DNA from 4 places in the Actinoallomurus sp. NPDC052308 genome. Region 4 is predicted to be linked to each of the others. Evidence: riboswitches for the same ligand, from Rfam matches in the RefSeq annotation. Region 4 holds a riboswitch; each other region holds the start of a gene.

Region 1 (3,409 bases), on a different contig from region 4:
CGGCGCCCACAGCGTCGCGGCCAACCTGGGTCGCTTCACCACCGGCCACCACGACTCGGCCTCGCGCTGGGTGCCTACTCCGCCGGCGCTCGGCGCAGAGAGGCACCACCGGCCGGACGACCTCTCCCGCAAGCACCTCGCCGGGTGACGTGGCGTCCTAATGTGAAGGAAGCCCCGGTGATCGATAGGTCACAATGGTGCTGGCTCAGGAAGGGAGACGGACAGGTGGCGATCGCAGGGCCGCTTGAGCGAGCAATCATGGAGGCGCTGTGGGATGCCCGGGAGCCGCTGCTCATCCGTGAGCTGATGGAGAAGGTGAACGCCGGATCGGCGAAACGATCGGCGTACACGACGGTGCAGACCGTCGCCGACCGCCTTGTCCAGAAGGGGTTCCTCGTACGGACGGCCGACCGTAACGCCTGGCGGTACGCTCCGACGCGCAGCCGTGAGGATCACGTCGCGCAGGTGATGGCCGAGGCGCTGGCCGGCACCACCGACCGCGGTCCGGTCCTGGCCCGGTTCGCGGAGACCATCGACCCACAGGACGCTCACCGGCTCCTCGTGGAGCTCGCGCAGCGTTCGGCGCCGACGGAACCACGTCTGTGAGCCCGCTCGTCGGTCTTGGAGTGGTAACGGTCGCCCTCGCCCTCGGCGCGGGCCCGTTGCTGAGCCGGAGCGCCTGGTGCCAGCGCATCCCCCGTATCGCCGCCCTCGCGTGGTTGGGTGCCCTGGCGGGCGCACTCGCCGCACTGGTCGGTGTCGTCGTGCTCGTGTCCACCGGCCAACATGGCCTGGTGCACAGGGCGGCGGAATGGGCTGCCAATTGCTGGCACCATCACGACGGATCCGGTGGACCCGCGGCGTACGCCTTGAACGTGGCCCTTCTCGTCAGCGCCGTCCTCGCCACCTGCGTGACCGTCAACAGGTATCGGCGCACCGTCGCCCAGCGCCGTCGTCACCAGGAGGCGCTGCAGTTCGTCGTACGGCTCCCCGGTGACATCGACGATGTCTGCGTCCTCGATCACCCGGTGCCGGTCGCGTACTGCGTGCCATCGCGCAAACGTCCGATCGTGGTGAGCAGCGGTGCTCTCGACCAACTGGACGACGTTCAACTCGAGGCGGTCCTGGCCCACGAACGGGCGCACCTCCGCTACCGCCATCACCTCTTCCTCACGGCTGTCGACGCACTGGCGGCGGCGCTGTTCTGGCTGCCGACCTTCCGCCACGCGCGCCGTTGCCTTCCTCTCCTGCTGGAGATGACCGCGGACGACGTCGCCGCCCGACAGTGCGGTCGCCGTACCGTCGCAATGGCTCTTCGGAAACTGACCATCGCACCGAGCCCCCTCGGTGGGCTGGCCGCCCACAGCGGCGACAGGTCGGAACTCGATCGGCGCCTTGCCCGGCTGGAGACGCCGCCTCTCGTCGTCGACGAGGCTCGTCTGCGGCGCCTTACATGGGTCACGGCGATGAGCTCGGTAGCGCTCCCGACCCTGATCTCAGCAGGCTGGCTGGCCTCGCTCCCGCTGTTCTGCTGATCGGGACACCAAGACGACGCCGCTCGCGGCGACGGTCGCACGGACGACACCGACACGGTCCGCGAAGGTGACACCTTCGGCATAGGAAGCCGCTACCTCCGACGAATCTTAGGAGACTACGGCAGCTCGCCGAGGAGCTCGGGCCGACGTTCGCGTCGAAGCGAAGGCAGGAATTCCTCGTCAACCACGGAGTTCGCCGTCGTCATCACGCGAGAGCTTCAACATCTAGGCGGCCACGTCGGTCTTAGCGCTTACCGAATCACCTCGTCAGGTAGCAGAAGATCGGTCAAACCTCCTACACTCCGTCAGAGATCGGCCGCCCCCTGCTTCACACGAGGCACGGCCGACCGCCGAATCCCGACAGGGAACCGGGGACCCGAGACTTCCGGGGCGAATCCGGACCGTACAGCGTCCGTAGGGCTACTCCGGCCCGAGCCCGACAGCTAACCCGGTAGGCGGCCAAGGAGAGGAGTTCTCACGTGGCGTTCTTCCGCCCGGTCACCAACGCGTACGCCGTAGGGCATCCACGGTGGCGTCGATCGCTTCGGCTGTGCGCGACCCTCTCGGTGACGACCGCCCTGGCTCTCACGGCGGTGCCGGCCGAGGCGAGCCCGAAACCGTCGGCCGCAGCAGCGAAGAAGGAGCTGGAGAAGCTCAACGGCCGGGTCGACAAGCTCGTTGATCAGTACAACAAGGTCAAGACAGAGCTGGACGCGGCGAAGAAGAAACTGAGTGCGCTCAATGGCCAGATGAAGGGCGAGCAGCGCGTCTACGAGAGGCTGCACTCCCGGGTCGCGCAGATCGCCTTCGATGCGTACAAGAGCGGAACCCTGGACTCGAGCGCCGCTACCCTGCTCGCATCCAAGAATCCCGACGCGGCGTTGAACCAGATGTCGGTGTTCACTCAGCTGTCGAACAACCGCGGCCAGGAGCTCGCGGCGTTCCTGGCCTCCACCCAGCGCCTGCGGCGCGAACACGCCGAGGCGCAATCGGCGTATCAGGCCGTGTCGCAGAAGGCCGCCGAGCTCAAGAAGCGCAGGTCCATCGTCGAGAAGGCCATCGCCAAGCAGAAGAGTCTGTTGCGCAAGGCCGGCGAACCCACCAGTTCACACGGTCCGGGCGGCACGTACAACGGACCCGCCTCGGGCCCGGCGCGCAAGGCGGTGGAGTACGCCTACGCCCAGCTCGGCAAGCCCTACATCTGGGGCGGCACCGGGCCGAAGGGCTATGACTGCTCCGGGTTGACGATGATGGCCTGGCGCGCCGCCGGCGTTAACCTCCCTCGCGTCGTCCCCGACCAGTACAACGCGACCCGGCACGTGGCAAGGGCCGACCTGCAGCCCGGCGACCTCGTGTACTTCCTCGGCATGGGTCACGAAGGCATTTACGTCGGCGGCGGCAACTTCATCCACGCCCCGAAGACCGGCGACTACATCAAGATCGTCAGCCTGTCGAACCCCTACTGGGTCGCCCACTACGAAGGTGCCAGCCGTCCGTAGGGGCTCGCACCCTCCGGTTTTGCATATGGCAGGAGCACACCGGAAGCCGACGCGTCTTCGGAAGGGACTCGGCCTCCTCCCCGCTCTGGTGACCGCCTGGACGTTCGGCATCGTCGGACTCGACTGGGGTGGTGCGATCATCGGGGTCGTCATCTTCGTCTGCGCAGTCATTCCCGGGTCGAAGAGCTCGCGCTAGGCGGGCTGCACCAATGCTCCCGGGCTCGGCGGCTTCGGCTCGCATCCGTACCGGCCCCTTGGCGTCCGACCTCGACCCCTGCCGTAACTCAGCGCCGCCAACGTCGTGGGCCGATGCCCTTGAGCCTCGCCACTCTCCGGGCAGCAGGGTGGAATCCTTGCCGCTCCAGAAGGGTCACA
Region 2 (3,409 bases), on a different contig from region 4:
CCGCTCGGCGTCGACGGCGGGGTCCACCGGCTCGGCGAGGAGCGCGTACGCCATGCGGGGGGCGCGCAGGGCCCGGCCCGCGAAGGTCTCGATCACCGCCGCGACGCTCTCGGCCGCCGGCCGCGCCGGCGACGCGGCGCGCGCGAACGCGTCCACCTCGCGTTGTGAGGCCACCCGGAACACCTCGGCGACCAGCTCGGACTTCGACGGGAAGTGGCGGTAGACGCTGCCGGTCGCCACCCCCGCCCGCCGGGCGACGGCGGCGATCGAACATCCGGCGTAGCCCCGCTCGGCCACGACGGCCAGCGCGGCGGCGCGGATGCGCTCCCGCGACGCGCTGAGCCGGGCCTCGACGCGGGGCGTACGGCGGTACGGCACACAAGGATTGAACCTCAGTTCACTCCTTCCCGGCAAGCCTCGTCACCGGAGACAGAACAACGGCGCGGGATCCCGAGAGGGGATCCCGCGCCGTCCGGCCGGCAGGCGAGGGGGAGCGGGTTACGCCTTGCCGGTGGCTGTGTCGTAGCCGGTGCCGGAGTGGCGGTAGACGCCACCCTTGCCCAGCTCCAGCACCTGGAACTTGATGGTGATCGAGTTCGAGGCGGTGCCGGTGAGGTGCTGCATCATCTTCTCCGACAGGTCGATGAGCGCCGGCGGGTTGTGCTGGGCGACCGCCCACTCCGCAGGGCCGAAGTCATCGACGACTCCGATCTCGCTCTTGCCGTTGTAGGTGATCTTCACCTTCGTGCCGAGCGGCCAGTACGGGCTGGCGATCGTGTGGTACGACATCGGTTTGCCCGACGCCGTCGAGGGGTCCCAGAAGGACGTGGCGGTGGAGACGCCACCCGGCAGGGCCGCCGCCTTGGCGTCTTTCTTGGCGTTCTTGGGGTCCTTGTCCTTCTTGACCGCCACGAGCATCCGGTCCTGGGCGGCGCTGTCGACGCGCTTCTCGGCCTGGGCGGGGGCGTTCTGCGCCTGCGGCGCCGACGCCGCCTCCGAGGTACCGCCGTAGGCGAGGGCGGTGGTCACGCCGCCGCCGGCGAGAGCGACACCGGCGGCGATACCGGCGATGGCCTTGGTCGAGAACCTGATCATCGCTTTCCTTTCGGGGGGCATGGGGGCATAGGGGGATGAGGGCATGGAGGTACCGGGGGAGGGTGAGGAGAGATCCGGGGAGCGACCCGGGAAGGGGGCGGCACGTGCCGCGTCGCCGACGGCGGCACGGCACGCGCCGACGGGTGAATTACTGGGGGTACTCCGGGTAGCCGTAACCCACGACGGTGGAGGTGTTACGCGTCCGGACCTTCACGGCGTCGTCCGTGTTGCCCTCGACGGTCTGGATCGTTCCGTCGCCGTTGTCCTTGATGACCAGGCCCACGTGATCGATGTTGTCGACGCCGCTGCCGTTCCAGGAGAAGAAGACGACCGCGCCGGGCTTGGGAGTGGTGCCCCAGCGGCCCTGCGAGATGAACCACTTGGCGTGGGAGGGGGTGAACGCGTCGCCGCCCATGCCCTTGACGCCGAGCTGGTCGCCGACCCAGGTGACGAACATGTCGCACCAGGAGGCGTTGGCGTAGTCGTTGACCGACCCGCCGTCGCGCGCGGCGCCGGCCTTGGCGTACGGGGTGGTCATGAACCACTGGTTGAACTTGCTGCCGCCGGTCGCGTCCTCGGTCGTGCCGACCTGGGAGGTGGCGAGCTTCACGACGTCCGCCGCGGTGGGCAGCTTCTTCGCCTTCTGCTCGGCGACGGTGTGCACCTTGATGTGCGGGTTGTCGTTCACCGGGCGGGCGTGCTTCGCCTTACCCGTACCAGGTGCGGGTACCTGACCAGCCTGGTGGGCGGCGGAGCGGGACGCGGTGGGGGTCTGCGCGGAGACGGCGGGCGCGGCGGTGGCGACGGCCATCGCCGCCGCGCCGGCGGTCACGGCACCGGCGACGAGGCCGGTGAGGCACTTCTTCGGTGCAAAGCGGGGTTTGGCGTGTCGAGGGGACACGGGGGGTACTCCTTCGGCTTCCATGCCGCTTACCGGGTTAGCTGACGGGTTCGGGCGTGGAAGCTGCCCTACGGCACGAGAGACGTGCCGATTCACCCCGGGACTTCTTGTGGGTCCCCGGTTCCGCGATGTGCGGATTCAGCGGGTCGCCCGCTTACGCGGACGGCACGAACAAAGAGACAGGGTCTGGCCGTACGGTCCCAGGGGAGGGACGAACGACCGGATATTCAGGTCAGGGAGGACTCGCGGACGAGGTTCTTAAGCTCCTTACTTCCAGCCGCCTACCGGGTTAGCTGACGGGTTCGGGCGTGGAAGTCGCCCTACGGCACGACAGGTGTACCGATTCACCCCGGGACTTCTTGTGGGTCCCCGGCTCCGTGATCTTCACGGACTCGACGTTGCCGCTCCCGCTCCATATGGATCAAAGGGTTCTCCACGGGAGTGGCGTGATATTGGATATGAACCGTCCGGTCTTCACGGAGGCCCTCACACGCTTCTTCGCGCCGCGCCGTTCGCGCTGGTGGGCCGGCCGTCACCGGCGGGCGTCCGGGAGGCGCATGGGGGGCGTCCGCCGGACTTAGGCGAACATAGCAGACAAATACCGACGGGCCAAATACCCCAGGTTTGCGACATGGCTCACATGATCCATTGGAATAAGTGATCGTTATTGCGCCATGGCCTGCCGTGATCAATTTCCGGATAAGGAAAAAGAATCACGAACCCTGGAAATGATCATAATTGCGGACGGGCCGAAAAGCCTTACGGCATAGGGCGTCGCGGCCAGTCGAAGAAGATCGCTCAGCCCGGCGTCCCGGGCGGCGGGAGGAGACGCCGGGCCCGGTGTTCCGGCGGCCGCGGAGAGGCCCGGCGCGGGGTCCGGGCGGCCGGAGGAGAGGCCCGGTGCGGGGGTCCGGCCGGCCGGAGGAAGGTCGCTCAGCCCGCGGCCGCGACGAGGTCGGCCCGGACGAGGGCCTCGCGATAGCGCTGCACGGCGATCTCCGCCAGCTCCGGAGCGGCGCCCAGAGCCGGTGAGACGGCCACGGCGCCCGCCGCCAGGGACTCGTCCCGCACCTTGTCCGCGAAGAAGCCCGGGGCCAGGAAGTACGACGCCACCACCACACGCCGCGCCCCCGCGGCGTACAGCGCGCGTACGGCCTCGGGGGGCGTGGGACGGGCCGCGGAGGCGTACGCGGGGACGACGGCGCGCCAGCCGCCCCAGTCGCGCGCCATCCGGCCGATCGTCGCGTTCGCGGCCGGATCGCTGGAGCCGGCCGCGGCGAGCACCACGGCCGTCTCCGGGTCCGGCCGGACGCCCACCTCGGCGAGCCGCCGTTCCAGGGCGCCCGTCATCAGCGGGTGGGGGCCGAGCGTGGCGCCGTAGTGCAGCGCCAGCTGCGGGTGGGCCGCCCGAGC
Region 3 (3,409 bases), on a different contig from region 4:
GGCGCTGCTCCTGGACTACGAACGCGCCCTGACCCGCATCGACTCGCGGTCCGGCCTGCCGTACGACGTCTCCGCCCACTTCCTGTGGATCGGCGAGCGCACCCGGCAGCTCGACGGCGCGCACGTGGAGTTCATGCGGCACATCCGCAACCCCATCGGGGTGAAGCTCGGCCCGACCACGACCGCCGAGGACGCCCTCGCGCTCATCGAGCGGCTGGACCCCGACCGTGAGCCCGGCCGCCTCACCTTCGTCACCCGCATGGGCGCCAAGCGGATCCGCGAGCACCTTCCCGCCCTGGTGGAGAAGGTCACCGCGAGCGGCGCCCAGGTCGCCTGGATCTGCGACCCCATGCACGGCAACACCTTCGAGTCGGAGAGCGGGTACAAGACCCGCCGGTTCGACGACGTGCTCGACGAGGTCGCCGGCTTCTTCGAGGTGCACCGGGCGCTCGGGACCCACCCGGGCGGCGTGCACCTCGAGTTCACCGGCGACGACGTCACCGAGTGCGTCGGCGGCGGCCACGACATCGTCGACGACGACCTGCACCAGCGGTACGAGACGGCCTGCGACCCCCGCCTCAACCGCGGCCAGGCCCTCGACCTGGCGTTCATGGTCGCGGAGATGTACCGCGTTGGGAAGTGAGCCCCGGTCCGCGTGGTCGCCTCAGACCACGCGGACCGCGCCGGCGAAGGGCCGGGTCGACAGGTCGGCGACCCGGACGTGGTCGCCGGTGTGCGGCGCGTGGATGAACTTCCCGTCGCCGATGTACATCCCCATGTGGTGGATGTCGGAGTAGAAGAAGACCAGGTCTCCCGGCTCCAGCTGGTCCCGGGAGACGTGGACGCCGGCGTTCCACTGGTCGCCGCCGTAGTGCGGCAGGTTGACGCCGACCTGCCGGTAGGCCCACATGGTCAGGCCCGAGCAGTCGAACCCCTGGCCGGGCGTCGCGCCGCCCCAGACGTAGGGGACGCCGAGCTGGGTCAGTGCGGCGCGTACGGCGCCGACCGCCCTGCCGGGGCCGCCGGGGATGGCGGGCACCTTCTCGCCCTTGCCGGCGCGCTCGACGGCGTCCTGCAGGAGCGGCTTGCGGACCTTCTCCAGCGCGGTGCGGATGGTGGCGCGCTGCCCGGCGAGCCGGTTCCTGAGGAGGGCCGCCTGCGCGGCGCGGTCGCGGGCGTCCTGGCCGGTCCACTGGGCGTTCTGGATGGCCTGCGTGAGCTGCCGGATCTCGCCGTCGTCCTGCTGGGTGAAGTAGTGCAGGGTGGTGGCCCGGTCCAGCAGCGCGCGCGGGTTCGAGGACGCGAGGAGCGCGGGCGCGTCGTCGTGCGTGCCGTTCATGTAACGGATGGCGGCGAACCGGCCGACCTTGCGCTGCATGGCCTTCAGCGCCTCGGCGGCGCGGGCCGAGGTCTGACCGGCGATGACGGCCGCGCGCTGGGCCTGCTCCAGGCGCACCTTGAGGCCGTTGTACTGCTCGGTGAGCTGCTCGAGCCGGTCGCTCAACTGGCCGGCCTGCTGCCGGAGCGCGTCGATGCGCGGGCCTGGCCGGGCCGCGTCGGCCGGCGCGGCCGACGCGGGCGGCGTGAGTCCGGCGATGACGAGGGCGAAGGTCGCGACCGCCGTACGGCGGGCCGTTCCCTTCCCGGGATGAAGAGGGTCGTGCGTGTCCGCGGTGCGGAATCGATCCATCCAGGTGCTCCTCTCCTCAGGCCGCCTACCGGGTTAGCTGACGGGTTCGGACGAGAAGGAGCCCTACCGCGAGCCGTCGGCGACGGACGCGGATTCACCCCGATGCGCAGGCGAGGAGACGCCCCCTGCCTCCGCGAATGGGTCCCCGGTTCCCCGGCGCGCCACGGCGCGACGGGCGATTCGGCGGTCCGGCCGTCTCTCGGCCGGTGACGACTCGCTGGAGATTAACGGATGGTGACGGAGCGTCCAACGAGAACATGCGGAGATGGCCCGGGGGATCCCAGGATGGTCACTCCGGGTGATGGGCGGCTGGTCCTTTGCGCCTAGACACCGCGATCCCCGCCCGCCTCCGGAAGGGGAGCGGACGGGGACCGTACGGACGATGCCGCGCGCGGCGCGGCTCGGGCGAGCGAGGCTCAGGACAGGACGGACTCCGACTCCGACTCCGACTCCGTCTCGGACTCGATCGAGCCGTTCTGCGACACCGCGGCGTGCAGGGTGTTCCAGAACGCCAGCTCGACGTCCTCCTCCAGCTCCGAGATCTTGCCCCAGAACTCCTGGTCCTCGGCCTTCGCGGCGGCCTCGGCGGACAGGACCGGCATGAGCTGGGTGCTGGCGTCGGCCGCCTCCAGGTCGGCCACGCTGACCTCGGCGGGCAGCTCGACCGGCGTGCGGTGGTGCTTGCCGCGCTTGCGGACCCGGACGTTCGGCGCCGAGACGGGCACCTTGACCTTCGACTTGCCGACGGCCAGGGCCACGGTCCCGAACAGCACGACGGCGAGCAGCCCGGTCAGGGCGGCCTGCTGGTCCGGCAGGGGGGACGATGGGGCGGCCGGGTCGTGGGCCGCGGTGGTGTGCGCGTCGACCTGCGCCTGGACGTCCTTGCCGATCTCCTTGACGGCGGGCGGCGGCGCGGCGTGCTTCGGGGCGTAGTTCTGGTCGGTCTGGGCCGTCTGCTCGACGGCCGGCGCCGCCTTCACCTTCACCTTGGAGGGATAGCCGAACCCGACCACCTGGCTGATGTCCCGGGTGGCGCGCATCAGCGCGTTGTTGTGGTTGGCCTCGATGGTGTGCAGCGTGTGGCCATCGACCCGCTCCACGATGCCGACGTGCTCGATGTCGCCGATGCTCTTGCCGCCCGACCACGAGAAGAACACGATCGCGCCGGGCTCGGCCTTGTGGCCCCAGGCGCCCTGCTTCTTGAACCACTTGGCATGGTCGGGGGTATAGGCGAACTGGCCGGTCCAGTCCTCGACGCCGGCCTTGTCGGCCGCCCACGCGAGGAACATGTCGCACCAGGCCGACGTCTTGTAGACGGGGTCCTTGTCAACATGCTTGCTGTACCAGTCGCCGAATTTGGTGTAACCGCTGGCTTTCTCGTGATAGCCGAGCTGGCCCTTGGCGACCTCTAGCAGTTTCTGACCTACTGAATCCATTCGCTCCCCTTTTACCGCCTACCGGGTTAGCTGACGGGTTCGGGCCAGAGGTAGCCCTACCGTGCGTGACGGATTCACCCCGAGGGACTGATGGGTCCCCGGCTCCCACGACGCTGGTTGCGTCGCCGGGACTCGGCGGTCGGTCTGCAACCCCCTGGTTGGAGGTTGGTCACAGCCCGATCTCGGCGCAATCTAGCCGAACTCTCGCAACAACGGCAACGCGTTCGGAAACGAAAGTCTGGCATCGCTCGCTCACCGAGCGTAGCCGGGCGTGGGTGCGTCC
Region 4 (3,409 bases):
GAAGCGGTGCGCCAGCGTGTCGTCGAGGCCGCGGCCGGCGTCATCGGCGGGCTGCGCCCCGACGAGGTCCCGGCGCCGCTCCGGCGGGTGGCCCGGTTCGAGCCCCGGCGCCGTGCCCGGCTGGCCGCGACGCTGATCGCCGCCCAGCTCGAGGACGACAGCGGGTTCCGCGAGCGCGTCGCCGACGTCGTACGGGAGAGCGAGCCGGTGCTGGCCGAGGCGGTCGGCTCGGGCGCCGTGCCGCCCGCCGCGGACCCGGTGACCGTGGCCGCCCTCGCGTACCTGCTGCGCCCGCCGGACTGGGCCGAGCGGATCGAGACCGCGCGCCGGGACCTGGAGCGGTCGGCGGCGGCCGCCGAGGACGCCAAGGTCATGCGCCAGGTCGCCGAGCTCCGGGATCAGATCGCCGCGGTGAAGGCCACCCGGTCGGAGGAGACCGAGAAGCTCCGCGCCGAGCTGCGTGAGCTGCGCACCGAGAACGCCGAGCTGCGCAAGCGGCTGCACGAGGCGCGGGGCAAGGCGAAGCGGGAGCACGCGCGGGCGGAGGAGCTCGACCGAAGGCTGGGGGAGGAGCGCGCCGCGTCCTCCGTCGCGGCGGCCGGCGCCGAGGCGGAGCTGCGCCGGCTGCGCAGCCGCCTGTCACACGCCGAGGCCGCCGCCGAGAGCGCCCGGCGCGCCGCCCGCGAGGGCCGCAACGTCGACGAGGCCCGGCTGCGCGTCCTCCTCGACGCCCTCACCGACGCTGCCAAGGGGCTCCGCGACGAGATCGCGCTGCCGACCGGCATCACCCGGCCGGCCGACAGCGTCGGCGGCATCACACCCAGTCGCCCCGGGCACCGCACGCTGCCCGGACGGGCGCTGGCCGACAGCGACCCGGCGCTCCTGGACCAGTTGCTCACCCTTCCGCAGGTCCACCTCATCGTCGACGGCTACAACGTCACCAAGACCGGGTACGGCGACCTGCCGCTCGCCGACCAGCGGTCCCGCCTCGTCTCGGGCCTGGGCGTGCTGCACGCGCAGACCAAGGCGGAGGTGACGGTGGTCTTCGACGGCGCGGAGCTGAACGCCCCCGTCGCCGTGCAGGCGCCGCGCGGTGTGCGCGTGCTGTTCAGCGAGCCCGGTCAGACGGCCGACGAGCTGATCGGCCACCTGGTCCGCGCCGAGCCGAGCGGGCGCGCCGTGGTGGTCATCTCCTCCGATCAGGAGGTCTGCGACTCGGCCAGGCGGGCCGACGCCCGGCCGGCGCCGTCGTCGCTCCTCCTCCGCCGTCTCGGCCGCACCTGACCGTCCGTTCCCGCCCTGGCCCGCGCGATATTGCGCGGGGAATTGTCGGTGGGTCCTCGTAACGTCTGGCAATGACGACGACACGAGGAGGAATTCGTGCTCATCGACTGCGACAAGTGTGAGCTACGCAACGTCGGCTGTGCCGACTGCGTCGTCACCATGATGCCCGCCATCCCCGAGCCCGGCCTGGACCTTGATCCGCTCGAGCGCCGCGCGCTGGGCATTCTCGCCGCGGAGGGGCTGATCCCGCCCCTGCGAATGACGATCTCCATCGACCGCGCATCGTGACCATCCGCGCGCGCCCTGTTGCTCAAATGACGTGAATTGCTCGAATTCCCGGAGAAGCGGTTGTTACCAGCGTGAGACTTGACTAGTCTCACGCGCTGAGCCGGTCGCTGGTTCGTCGCCCCCCAGGCGACGGCGACGGCTTCCGCCGAGTCGTCACGTTCGGTGAGGACGCCCGGGCTCCGGGCCGTAGGATCCTCACCGGCACGACGAGCCGGGGAACCAGGTTTCAGGGGTGAATCGGAGTGCTGTGCGCTCCGTAGGGCGACTTCCACGCCCGAATCCGTCAGCTAACCCGGTAGGCGGACAGTGGGAGAGGGGCGTGCCGCAAATCGTGGCAACAGAGCGCAGTGCCGACGGTTCGGCCGTCGGACGGCCGATGAGCGGTTGGATCCGCGGTCGCACGTTGGCCACCCTGTGCGTCGCCGCCTCGGCGGCGCTGGCTCTGCCGGCCGGTACGGCCGAGGCGAAGCCCAAGGAGACGCTGAGCCAGGCGAAGGCCAAGCTGGCCAAGCTGAACTCCCAGGTCGACCACCTGGACAACGACTACAACAAGGCCAAAGAGCAGTGGGCGGCGGCCGACAAGAAGCTGAAGGCGCTCAAGGCCTCGGTCAAGCAGCAGCGCCAGTCGTGGGCCGAGCTCCGCGTCCGCGTCGCGCAGATGGCCGCGTCCGCGTACAAGAACGGCTCGAACGGCGCCGACATCCCCGCCCTGGTCTCGGCCAAGGACCCGCAGACGGTGCTCGACCAGATGTCGGCCTTCGCGCAGGTGTCCAAGAACCGCTCCACCGAGCTCACCCAGTTCCTCAACGCCGCCCAGTTGCTGCAGCGGCAGCAGGCGCAGGCCGAGCAGGGCACCACCGACCTGGTGCAGAAGAAGAACGCCCTCCTCGCCAAGAAGAAGAGCATCGAGAAGTCGGTCGAGCAGCAGAAGGCCCTGGTCAAGAAGCTGGGCCCGGCGGCGGACTCCGGTGGCGGCGGTGACACCGGTCCCGTGGCGAGCAACTGCGGCGGCGGCTACCAGGGCTCGGCGACCGGCAAGGCGCGGACCGTGCTCGAGTGGGCCTACAGCAAGTGCGGCACGCCGTACCTCTACGGCGGCACCGGCCCGCGGTACGACTGCTCCGGCTTCACGATGAAGGCCTACGCGGCGGCGGGCAGGACCATTCCCCGCGTCGTCCCGGACCAGTACGACGCCACCAGCAGGGTCACTCCCCAGTCCGCCCTGTCCCCAGGGGACCTGGTCTTCTTCGACAACCTCGGGCACGTCGGCATCTACGTGGGCGGCGGCAAGTTCATCCACTCGCCGCACACGGGCTCGTACGTCAAGATCGACAGCCTGAGCAACCCCTGGTACAGCTCGCATTACGTCGGCGCGGGCGCGCTCTAGGAACGGATCATCATGGCCAAGGAGCGTACGATCATGCCCAGGACCGGCCGCCGGTTCCTGACGACCGTCGGGTTCGTCGCCGTCGCGGGGCTCACCCTGCCGGTGGTTCCCGCGCACGCGGACCCCGGCTCTTCGCTGAGCGCGGCGAAGAAGGAGCTCGCGCAGCTGAACGACAAGGTCGACCAACTGAGCAACCAGTACAACCAGACCAAGGCGGACTGGAAGGCGGCCCAGAGCCGGGTCAACGCGCTGAGCAAGTCGGTGCAGGCCGAGCGCAAGACCTTCCAGCAGCTGCGGCTGCGGGTCGCGCAGCTCGCCGTCGACGCCTACAAGACCGGGGACAACGGCTCGATCCCCGAGCTGGTGAGCTCCAAGGACCCGGACGCCGTGCTCTCGCAGATGTCGGCGTTCAACCAGATCGCGCACAACCGGTCGGCGGAGTTCCAGCAG

Evidence for each region. A riboswitch is a leader RNA that binds a small molecule or an ion and turns the genes downstream of it on or off. The one in region 4 is predicted to bind cyclic di-AMP.
Region 1: another riboswitch for cyclic di-AMP. It lies ahead of AB0L00_RS04885 (NlpC/P60 family protein); the one in region 4 lies ahead of AB0L00_RS34265 (NlpC/P60 family protein).
Region 2: another riboswitch for cyclic di-AMP. It lies ahead of AB0L00_RS13685 (CHAP domain-containing protein); the one in region 4 lies ahead of AB0L00_RS34265 (NlpC/P60 family protein).
Region 3: another riboswitch for cyclic di-AMP. It lies ahead of AB0L00_RS14530 (NlpC/P60 family protein); the one in region 4 lies ahead of AB0L00_RS34265 (NlpC/P60 family protein).

Annotation. Positions count from the first base shown of each region.
Region 1 covers NZ_JBFAUM010000001.1:968,359-971,767, reverse strand. Annotated here, with positions in the region: gene AB0L00_RS04900 (hypothetical protein) at 1-148, shown strand, start outside; gene AB0L00_RS04895 (BlaI/MecI/CopY family transcriptional regulator) at 145-606, shown strand; gene AB0L00_RS04890 (M56 family metallopeptidase) at 603-1,535, shown strand; cyclic di-AMP (ydaO/yuaA leader) riboswitch at 1,874-2,009, shown strand; gene AB0L00_RS04885 (NlpC/P60 family protein) at 2,015-3,034, shown strand.
Region 2 covers NZ_JBFAUM010000003.1:502,414-505,822, forward strand. Annotated here, with positions in the region: gene AB0L00_RS13675 (TetR/AcrR family transcriptional regulator) at 1-378, opposite strand, end outside; gene AB0L00_RS13680 (hypothetical protein) at 499-1,095, opposite strand; gene AB0L00_RS13685 (CHAP domain-containing protein) at 1,244-1,996, opposite strand; cyclic di-AMP (ydaO/yuaA leader) riboswitch at 2,009-2,150, opposite strand; cyclic di-AMP (ydaO/yuaA leader) riboswitch at 2,258-2,404, opposite strand; gene AB0L00_RS13690 (sirohydrochlorin chelatase) at 2,930-3,409, opposite strand, start outside.
Region 3 covers NZ_JBFAUM010000003.1:685,276-688,684, forward strand. Annotated here, with positions in the region: gene AB0L00_RS14525 (class II 3-deoxy-7-phosphoheptulonate synthase) at 1-643, shown strand, start outside; gene AB0L00_RS14530 (NlpC/P60 family protein) at 665-1,690, opposite strand; cyclic di-AMP (ydaO/yuaA leader) riboswitch at 1,696-1,869, opposite strand; gene AB0L00_RS14535 (CHAP domain-containing protein) at 2,107-3,126, opposite strand; cyclic di-AMP (ydaO/yuaA leader) riboswitch at 3,127-3,274, opposite strand.
Region 4 covers NZ_JBFAUM010000021.1:93,053-96,461, reverse strand. Annotated here, with positions in the region: gene AB0L00_RS34275 (NYN domain-containing protein) at 7-1,284, shown strand; gene AB0L00_RS34270 (hypothetical protein) at 1,381-1,572, shown strand; cyclic di-AMP (ydaO/yuaA leader) riboswitch at 1,759-1,890, shown strand; gene AB0L00_RS34265 (NlpC/P60 family protein) at 1,949-2,959, shown strand; gene AB0L00_RS34260 (NlpC/P60 family protein) at 2,972-3,409, shown strand, end outside.